Priestia megaterium: one gene and its partner. The protein of the gene in region 2 interacts with the protein of the main gene of each other region in a pairwise test. Links are inferred from orthologs where the notes say so. Each region holds a gene or a part of one and is shown on either strand. Other genes may lie near its edges. The genes, in order: CEQ83_RS19445 and pknB.

Region 1 (17,727 bases), 220 kb from region 2 along the record:
TTAAGCGCACTAGAGGCGGAGCTAAAACAGAGGCATATTTTTTGTGCATACACAATAGCGAGAGCGCTTTCATTTGGGATGAATGCCGCTTTTCATCAGCTTGGGTATACCTATACGGGACGGTTAACGAATAATTGTTACATTTATAAATCGTTAGAAGATATGAACGTATGGGTGAAGGATCTATCAAAAAGTAAAGGATGAGAAATAATTAACCAATTTATGGGCTGTAACATATAACAATAGTAAATCTTCATAAAGGAGCGATTGTATGTTATATGATTTATATAAGCCGTCCCGACATTGGAAAGATATCGAATTATGGAAAGATGTGCCCGAGGAAAAGTGGAACGATTGGATTTGGCAATTAACAAACACAATTCGAACGCTAGATGATTTAAAAAAAGTCATTAATTTAACTCCTGAAGAAGAAGAAGGAGTGCGCATTTCAACCAAAACCATTCCGCTTAATATTACGCCTTACTATGCATCTTTAATGAATCCAGATGATCCTCGCTGCCCCGTCCGTATGCAGTCTGTTCCGGTTGGCCAAGAACTTCATAAAACAAAATACGATCTAGAAGATCCGCTAGATGAAGACGAAGATTCTCCAGTGCCAGGATTGACTCATCGCTATCCGGATCGCGTTTTGTTCTTAGTTACCAATCAATGCTCCATGTACTGCAGATACTGCACTCGAAGAAGGTTTTCAGGACAAATTGGAATGGGCGTTCCAAAAAAACAGTTAGATGCTGCGATTGCTTATATCGCCAAAACACCTGAAGTGCGAGATGTACTCATTTCAGGCGGTGATGGCTTGCTGATTAATGACAACATTTTAGAATATATTTTGAAAAATTTAAGAGCTATTCCCCACGTGGAAATTATTCGAATTGGCACCAGAGCACCCGTTGTGTTTCCCCAGCGAATAACGGAAAATTTATGTGCCATTTTAAGAAAATATCATCCAGTGTGGTTAAATACTCACTTTAATACATCCATTGAAATTACGGAAGAGACAAAAAAAGCATGTGAAATGCTTGTCGATGCAGGCGTTCCAGTTGGCAATCAAGCGGTTATTTTAGCTGGGATTAATGACAGCGTAGCTATCATGAAAAAGCTTATGCACGATTTAGTAAAAATACGCGTTCGTCCTTACTATATTTATCAATGTGATTTATCAGAAGGAATTGGGCATTTCCGCGCACCTGTTTCCAAAGGGCTTGAAATTATGGAAGGGCTGCGAGGTCATACGTCTGGCTATGCTGTTCCAACGTTTGTTATTGATGCGCCAGGAGGTGGAGGAAAGATTGCCGTTCAACCAAACTATATTATTAGTCAAAGCGCAAGTAAAGTTGTTCTGCGAAACTTTGAAGGCGTGATTACGACGTATCCGGAGCCAGAAAGCTATGTGCCTGGGCGTGCAGATGATTATTTTCGAGCTGTTTATCCAGAATCGGATGCTAAAGATTCTTCCATCGGCATCTCGGGTCTTATGAATGATGCTCAATTCAACCTTGTACCGGAAGGGTTAGGGAGAGTAAAAAGACGTAAAACATATGAAAGTGACAGTGCTCACGAAAGCCTAAAAGACAAACGTGAAAAAAGAGATGAATTAAAAGATAAAAAGTTTAAAGCTCAATTGAAAAAAGACGGTAAAAGCGACGATGCTCCATCATCTTAAGGAGGTCCTGTAATATGACTGTTCAATGCGCATGGTGCGAAGAAGAAAAAGCGGTAGAAACAACCAATACCGCATACTGGGAATTGCCAGATGGAACGAGAAGTATCGAAATTACTCATATGCCATGTATCAGCTGTTCAGGTTGCGGGATGTCATATCAAGAAGAAGAGATCATAGAAGAAGTGGAAACACAGCTGCTTCTTGTCGATACAAAAAAACTTGATGAATCCATTCGGTATGATGAGCTATTAAAAGTGCCAAGATTATTAAAGCGCAACTACTTTAAATTCTAAAAATCCGCCCCTTATTTTGTAAGGGGCGGATTTTCTTATTGATAAGCCTTTGTTCCAGCAGTACGTAGGCTGTATGCGTGCTTTAAAGCTACTGTAACAGGACGAACAGTTGGAAGTTCGACTTCGTCTATTTTCGAAACGGGCAAAAGACCAACGGACGTGCTCGTAATAAAAACTTCATCAGCGTCTTTTAAAAAGGAAGGAGTCATATTTTGTTCTCGGATTTGAATGGCTTGTTCCTGCGCACATTCCAGTACGTTAGCGCGCGTAATACCGGATAGAATTTTTCTTGTGGCAGGAGTCGTGAACAAGACGTTGTCTTTTATCGCAAATACATTGCTGCTCGACCCTTCGGTTATGTATCCGTCTTTTACTAAAATAGCTTCTTTGCACCCTTTAGAAGCCGCAGCTTGTTTGGCCAGAAGGTTAGGAAGTAGGTTCAATGATTTGATATAGCAATTAGCCCATCGTTCGTCTTCCAATAGAAGAGTGGAAATGCCTTTTTCATAGGCTTCTTCAGGTGTTTGGCGAGGATGGCGTATTGTGAGTGCTAATTGTGCAGGTACATCAGGAAATAAATGATTTCGAGGAGCAATCCCGCGCGTAACTTGAATATAAATATCAGCGTCTTTTAACGTTGATTTTTCCATTCCTTGACGAATGATGTCCTTTAGTTCCTGTCTTGAAACCGGCAGTTCAATAAAGATTGCCTTTGCACTTCTTTCTAAGCGGTCTAAGTGACGTTCAATCGAAAACGGAACTCCTTTGTATACACGAATAAATTCATAAACACCGTCTCCAAACTGGTGACCGCGTTCATCAATTGGAATAACAGCCTCGTTAATATCTCTAAACTCTCCAGCATAATATGCTAATTCCATCTTGAAAAACTCCCTTCCTTTAGATATTAAAACGTTAACATAAAATTCAGCAAAATGAAATTATTTACTTGGTTTCTCTAAAGAAAATGAAAAAAGTCATACTCCTAAAGGAGTATGACTTTTATGAAAACGTACGTTTGAATGCTAATGAAAATTTCTGAATGGCTTTTTTAGGTGTAACAAACTGAACGATGAGCTTGGTACCGGTGATGAACCAATCGACAATACGGCTGCCAAGAAGCATCGTTACTAAAATGGACAGTGCGATTAAGACGATAATACCCCATGATGTTGGCTCTAGACTTTTTGAGAAGTCAGTTGTAAAGAACCATTTTAAAATGAAGCCGTGCAATAAATACACGTATAGTGATCGCTGTCCAATGCTTGTTAAAGCAAAACCGCGCGTTGGAATTAAAGCCATAAAGGCAAAAGATACAAGAAAAGCAATTCCATAGTGAGAAACGCGCATTAAAAATTCGGCCACATTGTCGTACGTGTTCGTTCCATACAGCATATCTGTGTAAGCCGTGTCGTCTAAGAAAGAATAGCTTCCAATTAATGTAACTAGTAATACGATGGATGCAATGATTCGATTTCGCGCTGTCAAAAGATTTGTAAAAGGCTCTTGTCGCTGTGACAAATAGTAGCCTAAAAGGAAAAACGGGAAGAAGACAAACATTCTGCTAATGCTTAGAATTTTATCAAATCCGTCAATATCAATGAAGCCCATTGCAAGTCCAAGCGAAATAGAGACAGTTAAGCTAATCCACATTGGGAATTTTGCAAAGAAAGGAAGCATTAATTTCCAAAAAATTAAGCTCAGTAGAAACCACATTGCCCATCTAGGAACCAAATATTGAAGCGTGTACGTTTCATCTGTATAAAGCACACTATAATAAAGAGTATAGATCGTTTGGAAAGCTAAGTAAGGAAGAGCCACCTTTGTAAATATTTTTTTGTAATATCCTTTTTTATGGAAATTTTTCGAGAAATAACCTGCTAGTAAAATAAAGACAGGCATATGGAAAATAAAGATAAAGTGATAAATGGACAGCATTCCGCTGCTATCTGTTCGGTACGGAGAAATCATGTGCCCAAATACAACTAAAAAAATTAATACGAATTTAGCATTATCAAAGTAAGCATTTCGAGTATTCATAGTATTATTTTTCCTCAACATATGCTGATGTAAACCTCCCACCAACAAGATTTATTTAAATGGCGATTATTGTTAGAATAACCTTTCACTACGGAATTAAAACATGAATTCTTCTTTTTTGCAATTACATAAAGGCTTGAGAAACCTGTCGAATCAACGCTTTTGTTATAAAAACGATGTGTTTTTGTTACAAATGTCTTTTTGAAAAAAGAAAAATATTGATATAACAATATTTATTCGTTACGCTAATAGTGAAATTTGTTTTGCAACTGTAACATGAATTTAATATTTTTTGTCCAGTAAAACACTCATATTGCAGTGTTCGACATCTACATATCACAGAAGAAAGTTGTAGATTTCTTGAAAAAATGATAGAAAAGATACACATACCGCTGGAGGGGGAGTACGATGAAATCCTTTTATCACTATATAATGAAATTCCGATCAAATAAAAAACATGATCGAATGGGAGAGTTTGCGCGAAGTGCTTATGATGATCACAGCTTCCCGAAATCTTCAACAGACTATGACGAACTGAGTTCTTATTTAGAGCTCAACGGACATTATTTATCAAGTATGACCGTATTTGATGAAGCATGGGAGCTTTATCAAAATAATGCGTGAGAAAATAAAAAGAGGCTAGAACAACAGTATTTTAGTTGAAGGAAGATCCGAACGATGAATCGTTCGGATCTTTTTATTTTCCTTAGCCTGTACAATAAGCAGAAAAAAATGATAGAGGGCAATAGATAATAAAGGCTTGGTTCTAAAGATGTTATACTTCCCCTTTTTTAGTTACTGCATATAATATTGTAACTTTTCAGTAGGTGTATGTTTACTAAGGAGGTGCGACGATGGCAGGGAAGAAAAAACCTAAATACGGAATTGGTGAAACAGTCGTTGTAACAATATACGGGACCGTTGGCACTATTACCGATATAAAAGTGATGGATGGGATTTTTGTATACGAAATCAACCATAGTGAAGGTCTTTTTTTAGAAGATACAATTGAGCTTCTAGAAGAATATGAAGGTCAAATATTAGTACAGGAAAGAGTAGAGCTTGAATATAAATTTTTCTTCGGCGATATCGTCCAGGTTTTTAATTATGGAAAAGAGTTATTTAAAATCATTGGTATTCGAACAGAAATATGGCGTTATAAAGAGGATTCATGGGAAGATATTGTCTATGAATTGTCACGTGTAACAGATGGAGAATGGCTTGAGGCTAGTGAAGAAGAACTCATTCTCGTAACTCCTCATGAGGAAACAGAAAATTACGCTCAAAGTGTTGATATGTTGTATTTAGGTAAAGAAATTAAAAAGACGGAGTTGCTACCAAAGATGAAAAAACAAAACGGTTCTGAAAAAGAAGAAGTGAGGTTAACTAAAGAAAAGCATGAGATTATAAACGGTCTTTTAGATGTGTACAATGATTATAAATTTTTGTATGAGCTTTTTGAAGATGAAGAATACGCTGAAGTCATGAACTTAGTGCTGAAACATTTAAAAAAGATAGCAAAATCCGAACAAGGAAAATAGCAGGTAGATGCCTAATAAATAAAAGATAGCCGAGATAGATCATCACATCTCTCTTAGCTATCTTTTATTGTGTATACGGCGATGGTAATGAAAAAAGAATGGGTATAATTACCTTTCTATTTAAACTGCTGAAATTTTAGACATACTATTGCCAAATTGTTCATAAATGTGTATAAGGTAAAACTTCAAGGAGAAGATGGAGTGAACCTATTTTTAAGAAAAATAAGGTACGCTAATCCGTTCAAACGGGATAAGGAGTGATATTGTGAAAGAAATCGAAGTGGTCATTGATACGGAAGAAATTGCGGAGTTCTTTTACAATGAACTAGTCAAGCGAGGCTATGTTCCCGCTGAAGAAGAGCTAGGCGAATTAGCGGATATAACTTTTGATTATCTCATTGATAAATGTATTATTGATGAGCAAGATGAAGAATAAAAAGATAGATACATCTGTAACGACGGGGAAACTCGTCGTTTTGTTTATGAGACAGCGGTTATGAAAAAGGATTAGCAGCTTTTATAGCGGATTGCACTTTTATATGATGCTGAAGGGGAATTTTTTTAACTGAAGAAGCGGGAATAGAGTCAAGAAGAGAAAATATGCTTTCGTCTTCAAACCAATCTTCTTTTCTTAAAAAAAGATGTACGCGGTCTCCCCAGCTCATAGTTAAAGTCGGGCTATAGAGCTTTTTGGAATGAGTTCTGTCATTTGTAAATATATCTGAATTATAATCGCTTCGAGACCCTGTATGAGGGTGTTTAAGGCTAAAGGTATAAATAGCATCATGCAAGTTTGAATAAAAAAGAAGAACGTATAGGGTTTTTCCCACTTCAATCCGTCTTATCACAGACTCAAAATGGTAGACTTTCGTTCCACATAAATCAATTTTATTACCTGAATAATAGGGAAAGACGATTTGAGTCATACCGAGAAAATTTTGAGTGTGAAACTGCCAAGAGTTAAGAACATCACGCTGAAACTCTTTTTTAAAGAGAACATTTTTTTCGATATGATACTGTTCGTTCACAATCAGGGCTATTGATAAGAGCGTTTTGTTTCTGTGCTGCCAAAAGTCATTCCAAACAGCTTTCATAAAAGAAGATATGTGAAAGGCGGGGAGTAAATGAAACAGATTGCTGTTTTGCTCTTTGCTTTTTTCATAGAGTAACAGCTGAGCGTAAGCATCATGAAATATCGCTGAGTTGGAATGTTCTAAAAACAAGAAGTATGCGTGCTGTTTCTCTGATGAAAGCAGGGATTTTATTAAGGTAGTGGAGAGATCTGTCATATAATAGCCGCCGTTTCGTGAAACTAAGTGTGCTAAAAGAGCCCAGTGAATTTCAGGGTGTTTTTGATAATAGTCCAAATAAGCTTGTGTACGTGTAACATTGTTTTGATTAGCTTTTTTTACTTTTCTTCGAATTTCTTTAATCCATTTTACATCTTCTCCAATAAAAGAGAGCGGGAGAATAGCAGGAGGTTTGTGCTGCATCATCTGCTGCAGACGAAGAACATCCTCCAATCTAATGAGGGGATTTGTGTCAGTAGAAGTCATGTTAAGCCTCCTTTGAAACGTTTAACTATTTTAAAAAAGGGTAAGGGACTTTTTGAAACCTTTATAACATTTCGTACGTATAAAGGGTAACAAATGTTAAGAAAAGAGGTTTTCTTTATGTTCAGAAAAATATTTGAATCATTAACTGGATCTAAACATCGCCGCTACAGCAGCAGTGATCGACACTACCGACGTCCACGCCACTACAGCAGCAGTGATCATCATCACAGACGTCCGCGTCACCATAGCAGCAGTAGCGATTATAAACGAAGCAAATATTATGACAGCCACAGTCATTCAAAATATGGTCATCACCATTACAAGCGTAAACGCAAAAGCGGAAGCTTCTTCTCAAGCTTTTTCTCAAGTTGATTTGGAATGAAAAATCGAATGTTCAAACACTTTCATCGCTGGCTAGTTGACCGTCCTTTTAAAAAAGGAACAGTCATTTGTGAGCGCTATGAAATCATAAATGTACTGGGAATGGGGAGCTATGGTATAACATATGTTGCTAGTGACATTGTGCAACAAAAAGAGGTAGTAATAAAGCAGCTCCGCAAAACGAAGCAGCGCACGCCTCAGGGGCTGAAGTCTTTTCATTATGAAGCAAAACTGCTGTCTCAACTAGATCATCCTCAAATTCCTTCGCTGTATGAAGCTGTTGAAATAGATGAAGGGTGTTTTCTAGTGATGGAGTTGATTCAAGGAAAAACGTTTGAAGATTTAATTTTTGAAGAGAAGCGCGTATATACAGAAGAAAAAGCGCTTGACATTTTACTTGATATTCTAAAAGTAGTTTCCGTTATTCATGAGCAAGGAATCGTTCACCGTGATCTTCGTATTCCAAACATTATTGATGTTAACGGGACCATCTATGTTATTGACTTTGGTCTTGCAAGATTTTTGGGAGCTCATGAAGAAACAAGCAGCCTTATAGAAGAACAGCAGTTTATGAGACAAACATCGGTTGCAAGCGATATCTATGCGCTTGGTCATTTTCTTTTATTTTTATTGTATTCTGGTTATGAGCCGACGGATAAACAAGAAAAAAGCTGGGAACAAGAGCTAAGCTTGTCGGCGCCCATTAAAACCATCATTCAAAAAATGCTGAGAGCAGATGAAGCGTATGAAAGTATTAAAAGTTTACAAAAAGACATTTATGACTATATAAATAGTAAGAACTCGGGGAGGGAAAAGCATGGCGCTATTTAATAAAGCGTTAGCCCGCATTGGAATTGGTGCAGCGCGAGTGGATGCTAAGCTTGTCAATGATGAATTTCGTGCTGGTGAAACGATTGAAGGGATTGTTGAAGTGTACGGCGGAAATGTTGAGCAGAAAATTGACAGCATCTATCTGCGTCTATTCACAACCTATGTAAAAGAAAGAGACGATAAAAAATACAAGCAGGACATTGAACTTAATACGTTTAAGATTAACGACCCGTTTACGATCCAACCATCTGAAACCAAGTCTATTCCTTTTACCTTTCAGCTGCCTGATGATACGCCTGTTACATTAGGGAGAACCCGAGTGTGGGTGGCGACGAGCCTCGATATTAAAGATGCGGTTGATCCGTCGGATATTGATCATGTAAAAGTGCTCCCTAACCTTATGGTAACAAGCACAATTGAAGCGATGGAACAGCTTGGCTTTCGCTTGCGCCAAGTCGAGTGCGAAGAAGCTCCTCGCAGGATGAGAAAAAGACTTCCTTTTGTTCAAGAATTTGAATTTGTTCCAAGCGGTGGAGTGTACGCTGGGAAAGTAGATGAAATTGAAATCATCGTGCAGCCGAGCGGCTTACATGACTACGATTTATTTATAGAAGTAGATCGACGGGCCAGAGGGTTTGGGGGGTTTTTATCTGAAATGCTGGATGCAGATGAGTCGCTCGTTCATGTTCATGTTTCTGAAAAAGAAATTCCTCAGTTAAAAAATAGATTAACCAATATTATTTCACGCTATAGCTAACGTGCATAGCTCTCCTTTATTTTTCGTATATTAAAGACAGTAAAAAGAAAGGAGAGAGGTATATGCCGCAATCAAAACAAACGAAAAAAATAAATGCAAAAGAGGAATTTTCGGCTGAATTTGTCGTTCATCAAGCTCCCAAGCCGGAAGACTATATTCAGCCAAAACGTGTGAATAAGTAAAGCATGTAGCACGCTACATGCTTTTTCTTTTAATAGGTTGGAGGAAATAAAAAATGGTAAATCGCACTACAAAATATTCTCTATTTATTGTATCGCTTTTAGCTTTCTTTTTACTCATTTTATTTACGTTTAATACACCTTGGGTGAAACAGCTTGACTTTAATGTACTTCATACCATTGAAGGATGGAGGACGGATACGTTAACACCCATCATCATATTTATAACAACTGTAGGATCTTGGTATGTCACTGCGCCAATATGGTTTGCCATTATAGTATTTCTTCTTTATAAACGAAAAGGATTGCTCGCTTTATATATCACGCTTGTTTTTTGGGGAGTTCGCGCTTTAAATTGGGGATTGAAGGAGATTTTTGCAAGACCAAGACCTGATTGGAGTCAAGTCGTTCCCGCCTCTCACTATAGTTTTCCGAGCGGACATGCCATGAACTCAATGGCGTTTTACAGCGGAGTGCTTTTGTTAATATGGATGTATACAAGAAGCAGGGCTATTAAAACGGCAGCTGCATGCGTAATTGCTATTATTATTTTATTAATTGGATTTAGCCGTTTGTATTTAGGCGTACACTTTTTAACGGATATACTAGCAGGATATTGTGTAGGACTTGCTTGGTCATTAGGAGTCTACCTCCTTTCTAAGCGCCTATATAACCAAAAATAGGAGCAATGGTTACATTTTTTTCGTTAATATTTCATTTTGTTTAAGTAGGTCTATTGATTCATCCATTCAAAAACAACTAATGATAAAATGGGAAACAAATATTTTATGTACATGTTTAATAAGGAGAAACTAGTAATTTCGACAAAAAACGTTTTGATTCGATAAAGGATTTTCGGATTTTATCACTAATTATATAAGAATACATAACGTAAAAGAGTAAATACTTGCTTTTGGGTGGAGGGAAGAATGTTGAGTGTGTGGACCACAATAAAAAAACAATTTAATATTAGCACAGAATATGATGTAACCATTATGCAAACAGAAGAAAAAGGCGAAAAGCGCGGATATAAGCCTGTCCATCGTCTAACGATTACAGCATTCGATCATCAAGACGCTGCAACACAAGTATTTCAGATGTTTAATATTGCTGATAATTTGCCAAAAGATTGTGATGCGAGATTTATTAGCACAGGCGATATTTTGTTAATTGATGAAGGTACTCGAGGGAAGTATTACTACAAGCTATGGACAGACGGATGGCAAAAAGTGAATCGCCTGCATGTACGTTAAACATAAGGTAAAAGCGACCTATCTGGCCGCTTTTTATTTATATGTTGACTCTTAGTAATCACGAGTATGATGACCAGGGCCATTTTTTCGGTTTGTTGCTGAATATTCATCTCCATGGGCTTCATGTTCTGCTATAATTGCTTCTTTTGGAATGTGATTATTCTTTTTAGGCGAATTAATTCGGTTGCGATGTTTTTTCCCCATACATATCACCTCAGCTAAAGTTAGTAAATCCCTTGCGCTATTAGCGTACCCTTATATAAAAAGACATACTACGCCATTTTTTGGGCAGTATGTCTTTTTATTTTTGACGCATAATGTTAGAAGTAAATAGACATGCAAGGGATACAATATGGTATAGTGAAAGCGTAAGATTTTTTACATATAGGAGGTACGAAATGAGCGTACATATTGGGGCAAAACAAGGTGATATTGCAGAAACAATTTTACTTCCAGGTGATCCACTTCGTGCAAAATACATTGCAGAAACGTTTTTAGAAGATGTAACTTGCTATAACGAAGTGCGCGGTATGCTTGGATTTACAGGAACATATAAAGGAAAGCGCGTTTCTGTTCAAGGAACGGGAATGGGTGTACCATCGATTGCTATTTATGTAAATGAACTAATGAATGAATATGGTGTTCAAAACCTAATTCGCGTGGGTACATGCGGAGCAATCCAAAAAGATGTAAAAGTACGTGACGTTATTTTAGCCATGTCTTCGTCAAGTGATTCACAAATGAACCGCGTTAAATTTGGTCCTATTGACTACGCACCGACAGCTAACTTTGATTTATTAAAGCGCGCTTACGATGCAGGTGTTGAAAAAGGCCTTCAGTTAAAAGTAGGAAGTGTATTTACATCTGATCAATTTTACAATGAAGACGGCCAGCTAGAAAAATTAGCAGCTCACGGCGTATTGGCAGTTGAAATGGAAACGACGGCTCTGTATACGCTAGCGGCTAAATACGGCCGTAATGCTTTGTCGGTTTTAACAGTAAGTGATCACATCTTCACTGGTGAAGAAACAACGTCAGAAGAACGTCAAACGACGTTCAACGATATGATTGTTGTTGCGCTTGAAGCAGCAATTAATGAATGAACATAATTTCATTTATTTGCTGAATGGAAGCGAAATGCTGCCGCGTAACAAATAAAAAGACGAGAAGCAATCAAGCTTCTCGTCTTTTTATTTGCGAAAATTAATTGTTTCCAAATAGGAAATTGTATGGTACGATTTGATACGTTAAAAACGGCCTTGATTTTCGTGAAAGTCGAAAATCGTATAAAAAATTCATAAGAGGTGATAAACCATCATGATGGCAAGTATTAAACAGCAGTGGTTTTCAAATGTTCGAGCAGACATTTTGTCAGGGATGACAGTTGCTCTTGCGCTTATTCCAGAAGCCCTTGCTTTTTCCATTATCGCCGGTGTCGATCCTATGGTTGGTCTGTATGCATCTTTTTGTATGGCAATTGTGATTGCTTTTACAGGTGGAAGACCAGCTATGATTTCAGCTGCAACAGGAGCAATGTCTTTATTGATGATTAACTTAGTCAAAGATCATGGCATTGAGTATTTATTTGCAGCTACTGTTTTAACCGGAATTATTCAAATTTTACTTGGTGTTTTGAAAGTAGGAAGGTTTTTATCGTTTCTTCCTCAAACAGTGATGATTGGCTTTGTAAATGCGCTCGGTATTTTGATTTTTACCGCACAGCTTCCGCATTTTGAAGGAGCAAATTGGATGATGTACGCAATGGTAGCCGGAACGCTGCTCATCGTCTACTTATTTCCGCTCATGACCAAGGCAATACCATCTCCGCTTGTTGCGATTGTCTTGATGACGATTGTAGCGATTGTCTTTCATTTAGATTTAAAAACGGTAGGAGATATGGGGAATATTACGCGTTCATTGCCGGTTCTTCACTTTCCAAAGGTTGATTTATCAGTGGAGACACTGCTCATCATTTTACCTTATTCGCTTCCTTTGGCGATTGTAGGCCTACTTGAATCTATGCTAACGGCAACGGTACTGGACGAAATTACAGATACGCCTTCGAATAAAAATAAAGAAGCGCGCGGTCAAGGCATTGCTAATATTGTAACAGGTTTCTTTGGAGGAATGGCTGGCTGTGCCATGATTGGACAATCTATGATTAATGTAAAATCAGGGGGACGTGGAAGGTTATCTACCTTAGTCGCCGGAGTCTTTTTATTGTTCTTAATTATGGTGCTTGGCGATGTTGTTAAACAAATTCCAATGGCTGCTCTTGTAGGCGTTATGTTTATGGTAGCTGCCGGTACATTTGATTGGCAGTCCCTTAAAGACTTAACGAAATATCCGCTATCGGATGCCATTGTAATGGTTGTTACGGTGGTTATCGTATTGTTTACACATAACTTAGCATTAGGAGTAATGGTAGGTATTGTTTTAAGTACGATTGTATTTGGCTGGAAGATGGCTAAAATCAAAACAACTTCACAAAAAGAAGGCAATATGAAGCAATACAGGGTTTCAGGGCAATTATTTTTTGCTACCATCAGTTTCTTTATGGATGAATTTCAGTATGAAACAGACCCAGATACCATCATTATTGATTTTAGTTCTTCTCATATATGGGATCAATCGGCCGTGATCGGCATCTCAAAAATTATCGATAAGTATGAGCGATTGAATAAAAAGGTTATTGTAAAAGGATTAAATGAAGACAGTAAAAAAATCGTTAGGCAGATTGGCTTAACGTCGCTGTCGAACAAGTAAAAAAGGTGTGCAGTAGCACACCTTTTTTACTTGTTTCGTTTTAGTAGCTGTATGAGCCAGGTGGAAAAAGAAGTTGTAGATGAAGGTGCGGATGTCTGTTTTAACAAAATAGCATAGGCTTTGCGACGATATTGGTAATCAAGCATGCATATCTACTCCTTTTAAAACAGATTTTGAAAGCGTTTTCTTTATTGTAGCATGCTTAATAGGGAGATAAAAGAAAAAAGAGAGACCATTGTCTCTCTTTAATCATTTCCAAACATATAGCGTTTGTGATGCCATGAGATTCCAAACATCAGACCCATTGCAAACATGTTCCCCATCAGTGAACTACCTCCATATGAAATAAAAGGAAGTGGAATTCCGGTAATAGGTAAGACTTGAATGGTCATACCGATATTTTGAAATACGTGGAACGTAAGCATTGAAATAACGCCTACACATAAGTAAGAATTGAATTCATTTTTTGTTTCAAGCCCTAGCTTGATCAAGTAATAAACGAGTACGAAGAAAAGACTAATAACAATGCTGGCGCCTATAAAGCCAAACTCTTCTCCAATAACCGCAAAAATAAAGTCGGTCTGTCCTTCTGGCAAATAGACAACTCCATTTCCGATCCCTTTACCGTTTACCATTCCTGACCCAATCGCATCTAACGATTTCTTTAAATGATAGCCCTCTCCGGAACTATACGACTCAGGATCAAGCCAAGAATAAATACGTCCAAATTGGTATTGCTTAACCCCTAAATACTTTTCTAATAAGTTAGGTGCATAAACAACAAGTCCCAAAATAACAGAACCAACCGCTGTAATACCTAAAAATGCAGGCGCGATGATTTTCCAGCTTACGCCTGAAACAAATACAAGTCCAACTGTGATTGCTAAGAACACAAGAGCGGTACCTAAGTCAGGCTGCTGCATGATTAACAATAAAGGTAAAGCAAGTACAGCGCCTAGTTTACCAAGCAGTAAAAAGTCTTCTCTTACTGTTCGGATACGATATTTTTCATTGTGTTTAACAATGACCGTACTCAGTGTGATAATCAAAAACACTTTCATAAACTCTGATGGCTGCAACGAGAAGCCGGGAAGTGTGAACCAACTTTTTGCCCCGTTAATTTCTCTGGCAATACTTGAAGGAGCCACTAGTAAAAGAAGCAATAAAAAGTTCCCAAATCCATAAAAAACCCACGTTAGCTTTTGAAGCTGATCGGAGTCAAAACGCATGACAAATCCTATAATCACCATTCCAATAATATAAAAAACAACTTGTTGCGCTACGAAGTTCTTATCATACTGCCCAATTTTTTCAGCACTATGGATTGCCACAACGCTTACGCAAAACAATAGGAAGATTAGGAAAGCCAAGTTCCAGTCAAATCTACTAACATTTCTTTGATTTTCACCCATATTATTCACCTGTCACTATTAAATCTCATTCTTTCTTTATGATAAAAGAAAAATGCTGGTTTTTAATGCAAAGTCGATTAATGAAGAGTCGCACTAACCCCGCTTTGCAGTTTTTGCTTTGAATATAGACTTGCTAAAAGTAAGAAAAGATATGTCGCAAGCTGCGTTACCATACAGCCTTTTATTATACATGAATTATTCTATAACATAAATAGGAGAAATGATAACAATTTCTTTTTTCTAAAAACTCTATTTGTAAGGATTGATTCAATTCATCTTCTTTATCTCCTTAAAGGTTAATATGAAAACATACTATAGGAATTTATCTTTTTTTGCACGTGAAAAGATAAAGAAACGTGTATATATATAACGAAAGAAAGGGGCAAATAGTTTCATATGAACGACTGAAAAATTCTAAACTGCGAGGACTAAATCTAGCAAGCTATACATATGAATAATAGTAAAGGTAAGAGAAAGTGTTCTACACTATCTTTTTCTACATGCAGACATTCAACTTCTTAGCTCCCTACAAGTAAACAGTCATAGTCTACTTTCTTACTGATGAACGTATGGAAGGCATGGGGTAGATTACCGAATAAGAGACACAGGATATTAGGAAAATAATAGATAGAGATTAATAGAATCATAACGTAGAGAGGTGTGTTTATGATTATAGGGGCAAGTTTGACAGCATTTTTATTATTATGGTGGACAATTTTTTATAGCGGGCGCTACCATCATTATGTTTCAGAGCCTGTTGGCAAAAGAATTTCCCTTCACGTAGGAATACATGTTACCTTAGTGGTTGGAGTGAATGCATGTCTCTGGCTTGAGCAGCCGCTGCTTTTTTCTAGCATTTTAGCAGGGTGTGCAGGACTAGGAGCCGGATGGTTTGTGGGGATTCCTTTTTCGGTAAAAAGTATTTTAAGCGGAATAATGGGGGGCATAGGAACGAGTGTTAGTTTTTATATCTCTATGAGTATGTGGATAGATCAATTTAACTCGCTGTCTTTTTTATTGATAGGAACGAGCGTTATTTTTAGCGGAAGCTCGTTATTTCAAGTGTTAAAATCGATTCCGTCATTTGAAAAGGTACTGGTGAAAATGTGGGTTCAACATCCTTTTCTGATAGCGCCTATTTTGATTACCGTATTTTGGCTGTATAATTTTATTGAAAAGTATTTTCCGCAAGCAGATCCAACACGCAAGTAGTTTCCGTGTTGGATTTATTACTTTCTCCCATAAGGCTCCTCTTTAAGCTTACCAAGTTTGACATCGTTCAATTAGTCTATAGAAGGTAAAAGTAGACATTCACCTATCTTCATTATGATGCATATTGTAACGTAGCAAGCATTATAAAGGGGGAGTGCGTATGTATCCATATCAATACGATCCACGTTTTCAAAATTTGTTTCCACCTGGAGGAGGCCAAGGGTTTCCGTCGTTTCCACCTGGAGGAGGAGGTCAGGGCTTTCCGCCGCCGCCACCTGGAGGAGGAGGTCAAGGCTTTCCACCATCGCCACCTGGAGGAGGGGGCCAAGGGTTTCCGCCGCAGGGAGGAGCGCAGCCGCCTTCAAGTCCGCCGCCAGGTTTTACACCTGCACCAAAGCTAGGTTCAGGAGGTCCATCACTTTATGCTGTTGATCCAGGCGCTATTTCAGGATGCCTATACCGATACACCTATATATGGCCGAGAAATGGTCGACCTTACTGGTTTTACCCAACCTTTGTAGGCAGACGCTCAGTTGCAGGATATCGCTGGACAGGATCTTTCTGGGTGTATGCTGGGGTAGATGTGAATCAAATTCGAGAATTTCAATGTGTATAAAACTCCGCTTGCGGAGTTTTTTTGTGCGAAAAGGTTGACGCATAAAAAATGACGTTATATAATAAATCTCGAATTAAAGATAATTTGTTTAGTAATATCTCGAATTGATAATAATATACACTTTTTAGGAGATGACATTTATGGCAAATGTATTATATGTAAAAGTAAATCCACAGGTTGATGAAGCATCATTTTCAACTCGTTTAGCACAGGTTTTCTTAGATGAGTATAAAACAGCAAACCCGACTGATACAGTGACAACGCTTGATCTGTATAAAGAAACAGTTCCATTCATCGATGGAGATGTTTTAGCAGCATGGGGAAAAGCTGGAGCTGGTGAAGAATTATCAGCTGTTGAGTTAGAAAAAGTAACGCGTATGGGTGAATTAGTAGAGCAGTTTTTACAAGCTGACAAAGTTATTTTCTCAGCTCCAATGTGGAACTTAAGTTTCCCTCCACTAATGAAAGCATATATTGATAACATTTTAATTGCAGGAAAAACGTTTAAATATACTGAAAATGGTCCAGTAGGATTAGCTTCAGATAAAAAGGTAGTATTACTAGAAGCTCGTGGAGGCGTGTATTCAGAAGGCCCTGCGGCAGAGCTAGAATTTACTCAAAGCTATTTACGTACAGTAATGGGATTCATTGGTGTTCAAGATTTCCAACTGGTTGTTGCAGAAGGCATGGCTTACACGCCAGCAGAAGCAGACAATATTCTAGCAAAAGCATCTGAAAAAGCAAAAGAAGTTGCGTCAACGTTCTAATCTCAAGAGGCTGGGACAAAAGGATTTTAGACGAAGTGAAAAACGAACCACTGATCAAGATGTTTGATTAGTGGTTCGTTTTTTTTGTTACGGTGAACGTAGGTTTCATGTTTGTAAGTCTTTCTAGCAGTTGATTGGAGGGCAAGCCGAAGACTCCTGCGGGAAAAGCGGAATAGGTGAGACCCCACAGGAGCGTATGCGACGAGGAGGCTCAGCATCCGCCCGCGGAAAGCGAAGTCGTGCACGGAAATCAACTGCGGTGTCAAAAGCGGTTCGGCTCATGTATACGAGTTATTCGTCTTTAGATTGGATTCATTTGTTTATGTCTTAACCTCTTTTTTAGGTTTAAAATTTAATATCCACCCTTCAAAAGATGTATAAAGGGTTACATGAAGTGCGGCATAGAGAACGCACTTCTTATGAAAACACGCATACATTT
Region 2 (5,817 bases):
GGAAAATCAACTCATATTGCAGAGCAGCTTAAAAACAGTGGTAGAGTTATTTCCTTGGACATTCATGACCATAAAGTAAAGCTGATTGCCCAGCAGGCAGAGCGTCTGCATCTTACCAATATTGAGCCAACGGTTCAAGACAGCCGCAAAGCCGGTGAACAGTTTGATAAAGAAATGTTTGACCGCATTTTAGTAGATGCCCCGTGCTCAGGTTTTGGTGTGATGAGACGTAAACCTGATTTGAAATATACAAAAACTGAGCAGGATGTAAAGCAGCTGGCGCGTATTCAACAAGATATTTTAAATGCGGTTGCGCCTTTATTAAAAAAAGGTGGGACCCTCGTATATAGTACATGTACAATCGATCGGGATGAAAATGGGGATGTTGTAGCAGCATTTTTAGCAGATCATGCTGATTTTCAAAAAGACGAAACGCTTGCTGCACGCATGCCGCAAAGACTTAAACAAAACGTAAAACATGGTGAAATTCAATTGCTGCCAGATGCACAAAGCGATGGATTTTATATTGCATGTTTACAGAAGAAGGTGTAAAAATGGAAGAAGTAGCTAAAAGAAAAGCAAAAGCAGAAGAAAAAACGCAAAAACCATCTATTTATTCATTAGAAATGCACGACCTAGAAAATTGGTTAGTGGAACATGGTGATAAGAAGTTCCGTGCTAAACAAATTTTTGACTGGTTATATGTTAAACGCGTAACGGACTTTGACGATATGTCAAACTTATCTAAAGGATTACGTGAACAATTAAAAGACAAATTTGCATTAACGACATTAAAAACAGTTGTTCAGCAAACGTCTGGAGACGGCACGATGAAGTTTTTATTCGAACTCCATGACGGTTATACGATTGAAACGGTGCTTATGCGTCATGAATACGGAAATTCTGTCTGCGTAACAACTCAAGTTGGCTGTCGCATCGGCTGTACGTTCTGTGCGTCTACTCTTGGAGGTTTAAAGCGTAACTTAGAAGCTGGAGAAATCGTAGCGCAAGTAGTAAAAGTACAAAAAGCGCTAGATGAACAAGGAGAACGCGTGAGCTCTGTCGTAATTATGGGTATTGGGGAGCCATTTGATAACTATGATGAAATGATGCGCTTCTTAAAAACAATTAACAGTGATGATGGATTAAATATTGGTGCACGTCATATCACAGTATCGACAAGTGGAATCATTCCAAAAATCTATAAGTTTGCTGATGAAAAAATGCAAATCAATTTTGCGATTTCACTTCACGCTCCAAACAATGACATCCGCTCACGCTTAATGCCGATTAACCGCGCGTATAAACTTCCTGATTTGATGGAAGCCATTAAATATTATACGGATAAAACGGGAAGACGTATTAGCTTTGAGTATGGTCTATTCGGAGGAGTAAACGATCAAGTAGAGCATGCGGAGGAATTAGCGGATTTGATTAAAGACGTTAAATGTCACGTGAACTTGATTCCGGTAAACTATGTGCCTGAGCGTGATTATGTTCGTACACCGCGTGAACAGATTTTTGCATTTGAACGTACGCTTAAAAAGCGTGGCGTTAACGTGACTATTCGACGTGAGCAAGGTCATGACATCGATGCAGCTTGTGGCCAATTACGTGCGAAGGAGCGTAAAGAAGAGACGAGGTGATTGTATGGCAACTGTCTTCATGACAGACCGAGGGAGAGTTAGACAACACAATGAAGATAACGGAGGGGTATTTTTGAACCAACATAATCAGCTGCTTGCAATTGTGGCTGATGGTATGGGAGGTCATCGAGCTGGCGACATCGCCAGTGAGATGGCGGTTCAAAAATTGCAAATAGCGTGGGAAGAAGCGAACAAAGTAACGTCTCCTGATGAGGCGACGCAGTGGATTCGTACGCATGTTTCCCAAATTAATCAAGATATTTATCGGTATGCTCAGGAGCATGAAGAGTGTAAAGGCATGGGTACGACAGTTGTACTTGCTTTATGCGCCGATACGTTTTGTGCGATTGGTAATATAGGAGACAGCAGGTGCTATATTTCCAATGAATATGGATTTCAACAAGTAACAGAAGATCATTCTCTTGTGAATGAACTCGTAAAAAATGGTCAAATCACAAAAGAAGATGCTGAACATCATCCGCGAAAAAATATCTTATTGCGAGCACTAGGTACCGAAGAAAATGTTAGTTTAGATGTAAAAACAATTGAAGTGGAAAAAGAAGATCGATTATTATTATGTTCAGATGGACTGACAAATAAGGTAACGGAACAAAAGCTGAACGAAACGTTATCAACAAGTTCATCACTTCACGAAAAGGGTACGAGCCTGATTCAATTAGCAAATGAGCTTGGTGGAGAAGACAATATTACACTTGCAATTGTGGACTTTACATCTGAAAGTGGGTGAGAGTGTTGCTAATAGGTAGACGGCTAAACGACCGTTATAAGGTATTGCAAGTAATTGGTGGAGGCGGAATGGCAAACGTCTATTTAGGTCGCGACATGATTTTGGATCGTGATGTGGCAATTAAAGTGCTTCGTTTAGACTTTGCAAGTGACGATGCGTTTATAAAGCGTTTCCATCGAGAAGCTCAATCTGCTACGAGTATTGCTCATCCTAATATTGTCAGCATTTATGATGTTGGAGAAGAAGAAGATATTTACTATATCATCATGGAATATGTACCGGGTATGACATTAAAGCAATACATTCTGCAAGAATCACCATTATCTCTTGATAAAGCCATACATATTATGACGCAGATTACATCAGCTATTGCCCATGCTCATCAGTACGGAATTATTCACCGGGATATTAAGCCTCAAAATATTTTAATTGATCATGATGATACCATTAAAGTTACTGACTTCGGCATTGCCGTAGCACTAAGTTCTACAACCATTACGCATACTAATTCTGTTTTGGGCTCTGTTCATTATTTATCTCCTGAACAGGCAAGGGGAGGGCTTGCGAATAAGCGTTCTGATATTTATTCGCTTGGCATCGTCCTATTTGAATTGCTAACGGGTCGAGTCCCTTTTTCTGGGGAATCGGCTGTGTCAATTGCATTAAAACATTTACAGACAGAAACACCTTCTCCAAAAAGGTGGAATCCATCTATCCCTCAAAGCGTGGAGAATGTTGTATTAAAAGCAACAACTAAAGATCCATTTTACCGATACAGTTCCGTCGAAGAACTCGAAGCGGATTTACAGTCTGCTGTTCATCCAAATCGTTATAATGAACAAAGATTTACGGTGCCTGATGATGAAGAAGTGACAAAAGCCATTCCCGTTATTAAGGAGGATTTTGTTGAATCCGAAGAAACGCACGTACCTGTGAGAAAACCACCTCACTTAGAGCGCGAAGAACAAGAAGAAGAAGAAGTAAAGCCGAAGAAAAAAAAGAAGAAAAAGAAAAAAGGCAAAAGCAAGCTGATTGTAACGCTTGTTTTAATTTTTTTGCTGCTGGCAGCTGCTAGCGTAGCCGCCGTTACATTCATTCCGGCTTTATTACTGCCAAAAGACGTAAAGGTTCCTGATTTACATAATCAAGATTATGAATCAGCTGTAACCGATTTAGTTTCTTTAGGCTTTAAAGTGAAGAATCCTAAAGATATATCTGATAATGAGGTGGAAGAAGGCGACGTGGTTAAAACGATGCCAGAAGCGGGAGACGTGATCAAAGAAGGCTCTAACGTCATTATTTATCGAAGTACAGGAAAGAAAAAAGAAGGATTTAACCGGTACATTGGAAGAAGCTTTACGGAAGTAAAAAGTCTGTTAGAAAAGCAGAATTATAAAGATATCCAATCCATCGAAGTTGAAAGCACAGAACCAAAAGGCAATATTACAGATCAGACGCCTAAAGAAACCGAACAAGTCGTGCCGGAAGATACAACGGTTACTCTATGGGTAAGTAAAGGTCCGCCGAAGATTGCATTAAAGGATTTCTCGGGCTGGACGGAAAAAAGCGTAAAAGATTATGCATCAGATGAAGATATTGAAGTGGACGTAAAAACAGCGTATTCCGACACTGTTGAAAAAGGTCTTGTGATGTCTCAAAAGCCTGCAGCGGAGCAGAGTATTGAGCAAGGTGATAAGCTCACCATTACGGTCTCAATGGGCAAAGAGCCAAAAGCTCCTCAAACGGTGTCAGTGGATGTTACCATTCCGTATAAAGAAGAGGCTGACACCGAAGCAAGCACGGAACAAGGCGACGCAACGGAAACAGGCGATGCCACTGAAACAGAAGAGGAAAAGCCAAAGCCGCAAAAAGTACAAATTTATATCGAAGATGCAGATAACGATATGTCGGTTCCTGCTAAAGAACTAACGATTACTGAAACAACAAAAGAATCATTCGATGTTTTAGTTGATGAAAATGAAAAAGCGTCTTATAAAATTGTCCGAGACGGGGAAGTTATTGAAGAAAAAGACGTTGAATATCCAGAGTGATAGGAGTGAGGTTATGCCAGAAGGAAGAATTATTAAATCCCTTAGCGGATTTTATTATGTTCTTCATGACGGACAAGTAACGCAATGTCGAGGACGAGGTGTTTTTCGTAAAAAGAAGGTAACGCCTTTAGTCGGTGACAATGTAGTATTTCAGGCGGAAAATAAGCTTGAAGGATATATACTTGAAATTAAAGAACGTAAAAATGAATTAGTTCGTCCCCCAATTTCAAATGTTGATCAGGCGCTGCTTGTTTTTTCAGCGATTGAACCTGATTTTAGTACAATGCTTCTTAACCGATTTTTAGTGTTAGTGGAGTCTAATCATATTGAACCTATTATTTGTATTTCAAAAGTAGATCTTTTATCACAGCAACAAAAGCAAGAAATCGAGCAATATGCCGAAGAATATCGTAAAATAGGATATGAGGTCATTTTAACGTCGACAGTCACAGAAAAAGGCATGGAACAAATTCAGCCGTTATTTGAAGATCGCGTAACGGTTATTGCTGGACAGTCAGGTGTAGGTAAATCTTCACTGCTAAATACGCTTAAACCAGAGCTTGAGTTAAAGACAAATGATATTTCAATGTCACTTGGAAGAGGAAAGCATACAACACGTCATGTAGAACTGATTTCGTTTGGTGAAGGTTTAGTAGCTGATACGCCAGGCTTTAGCTCACTGGAATTTTTAACGTTAGAAGTAGAAGAGTTGACCGATTGTTTTCCTGAAATGTCGCGTTTGAGTGAACAGTGTAAATTTCGAGGTTGTTTGCATGTGAAAGAACCAAAATGTGCGGTGAAAGAAGCATACGAACAAAAAGAAATTCCGAGTTATCGCTACGAACATTACTTGCAATTTATTGAGGAAATTAAGCAAAGAAAGCCGAGGTATTAAAAATGACAAAAATCGCACCTTCCATTTTATCTGCCAATTTTTCAAAGCTTGCTGAAGAAATTCGTGAAGTTGAAGCAGGTGGAGCAGACTACATCCATATAGACGTTATGGATGGCCATTTTGTTCCTAATATTACAATTGGACCGCTTATCGTTGAGGCTGTACGCCCTGTCACAACACTGCCATTAGATGTGCATTTAATGATTGAAAACCCAGATCAATACGTTCCAATGTTTGCAAAGGCAGGTGCTGATATTTTAACGGTACATGCTGAAGCGTGTACTCATTTGCACCGCACCATTCAATTAATCAAAGAGCACGGTATGAAAGCAGGCGTTGCTTTAAATCCTGCAACGCCAATTGACGTGGTAAAGCATATCTTAGAAGATATCGATCTTATTTTATTAATGACGGTGAACCCAGGCTTTGGAGGACAAAACTTCATTCCAAGTGTACTGCCGAAAATTGAGCAAATCT

What was found.
Region 1: the proteins of pknB (region 2) and CEQ83_RS19445 interact in binary tests that used the Bacillus subtilis proteins (3 or more experiments, as listed by UniProt). The link is inferred for Priestia megaterium from one-to-one orthologs.

Annotation. Positions count from the first base shown.
Region 1 is NZ_CP023317.1:3,780,598-3,798,324, reverse strand. What follows is about bases 6,548-9,409. They hold CEQ83_RS19445 (serine/threonine protein kinase), read left to right. Parts: upstream 6,548-7,492; coding sequence 7,493-8,326; downstream 8,327-9,409. Other genes in these bases: CEQ83_RS19435 (phosphatase PAP2 family protein), read left to right, coding at 9,319-9,409; CEQ83_RS19440 (sporulation protein), read left to right, coding at 8,313-9,083; CEQ83_RS19450 (hypothetical protein), read left to right, coding at 7,232-7,486; CEQ83_RS19455 (DUF2515 family protein), read right to left, coding at 6,548-7,114. Outside these bases: ablB (putative beta-lysine N-acetyltransferase), read left to right, coding at 1-204; kamA (lysine 2,3-aminomutase), read left to right, coding at 272-1,684; CEQ83_RS19490 (YokU family protein), read left to right, coding at 1,699-1,977; dat (D-amino-acid transaminase), read right to left, coding at 2,013-2,858; CEQ83_RS19480 (acyltransferase family protein), read right to left, coding at 2,980-4,017; CEQ83_RS19470 (YozE family protein), read left to right, coding at 4,426-4,641; CEQ83_RS19465 (hypothetical protein), read left to right, coding at 4,872-5,558; CEQ83_RS19460 (YozD family protein), read left to right, coding at 5,824-5,994; more of CEQ83_RS19455, read right to left, coding at 6,053-6,547; more of CEQ83_RS19435, read left to right, coding at 9,410-9,945; CEQ83_RS19430 (hypothetical protein), read left to right, coding at 10,192-10,515; CEQ83_RS27250 (hypothetical protein), read right to left, coding at 10,567-10,719; deoD (purine-nucleoside phosphorylase), read left to right, coding at 10,914-11,618; CEQ83_RS19420 (SulP family inorganic anion transporter), read left to right, coding at 11,833-13,281; CEQ83_RS19415 (FtsW/RodA/SpoVE family cell cycle protein), read right to left, coding at 13,527-14,693; CEQ83_RS19410 (hypothetical protein), read left to right, coding at 15,360-15,905; and 3 more genes.
Region 2 is NZ_CP023317.1:4,003,880-4,009,696, reverse strand. The notes cover bases 1,966-4,922. They hold pknB (Stk1 family PASTA domain-containing Ser/Thr kinase), read left to right. Parts: upstream 1,966-2,399; coding sequence 2,400-4,445; downstream 4,446-4,922. Other genes in these bases: rsgA (ribosome small subunit-dependent GTPase A), read left to right, coding at 4,459-4,922; CEQ83_RS20495 (Stp1/IreP family PP2C-type Ser/Thr phosphatase), read left to right, coding at 1,966-2,394. In the rest of the region: 16S rRNA (cytosine(967)-C(5))-methyltransferase RsmB, read left to right, coding at 1-552; dual-specificity RNA methyltransferase RlmN, read left to right, coding at 555-1,646; more of CEQ83_RS20495, read left to right, coding at 1,651-1,965; more of rsgA, read left to right, coding at 4,923-5,340; rpe (ribulose-phosphate 3-epimerase), read left to right, coding at 5,343-5,817. UniProt on the Bacillus subtilis protein: Protein kinase that is responsible for triggering spore germination in response to muropeptides, signaling bacteria to exit dormancy.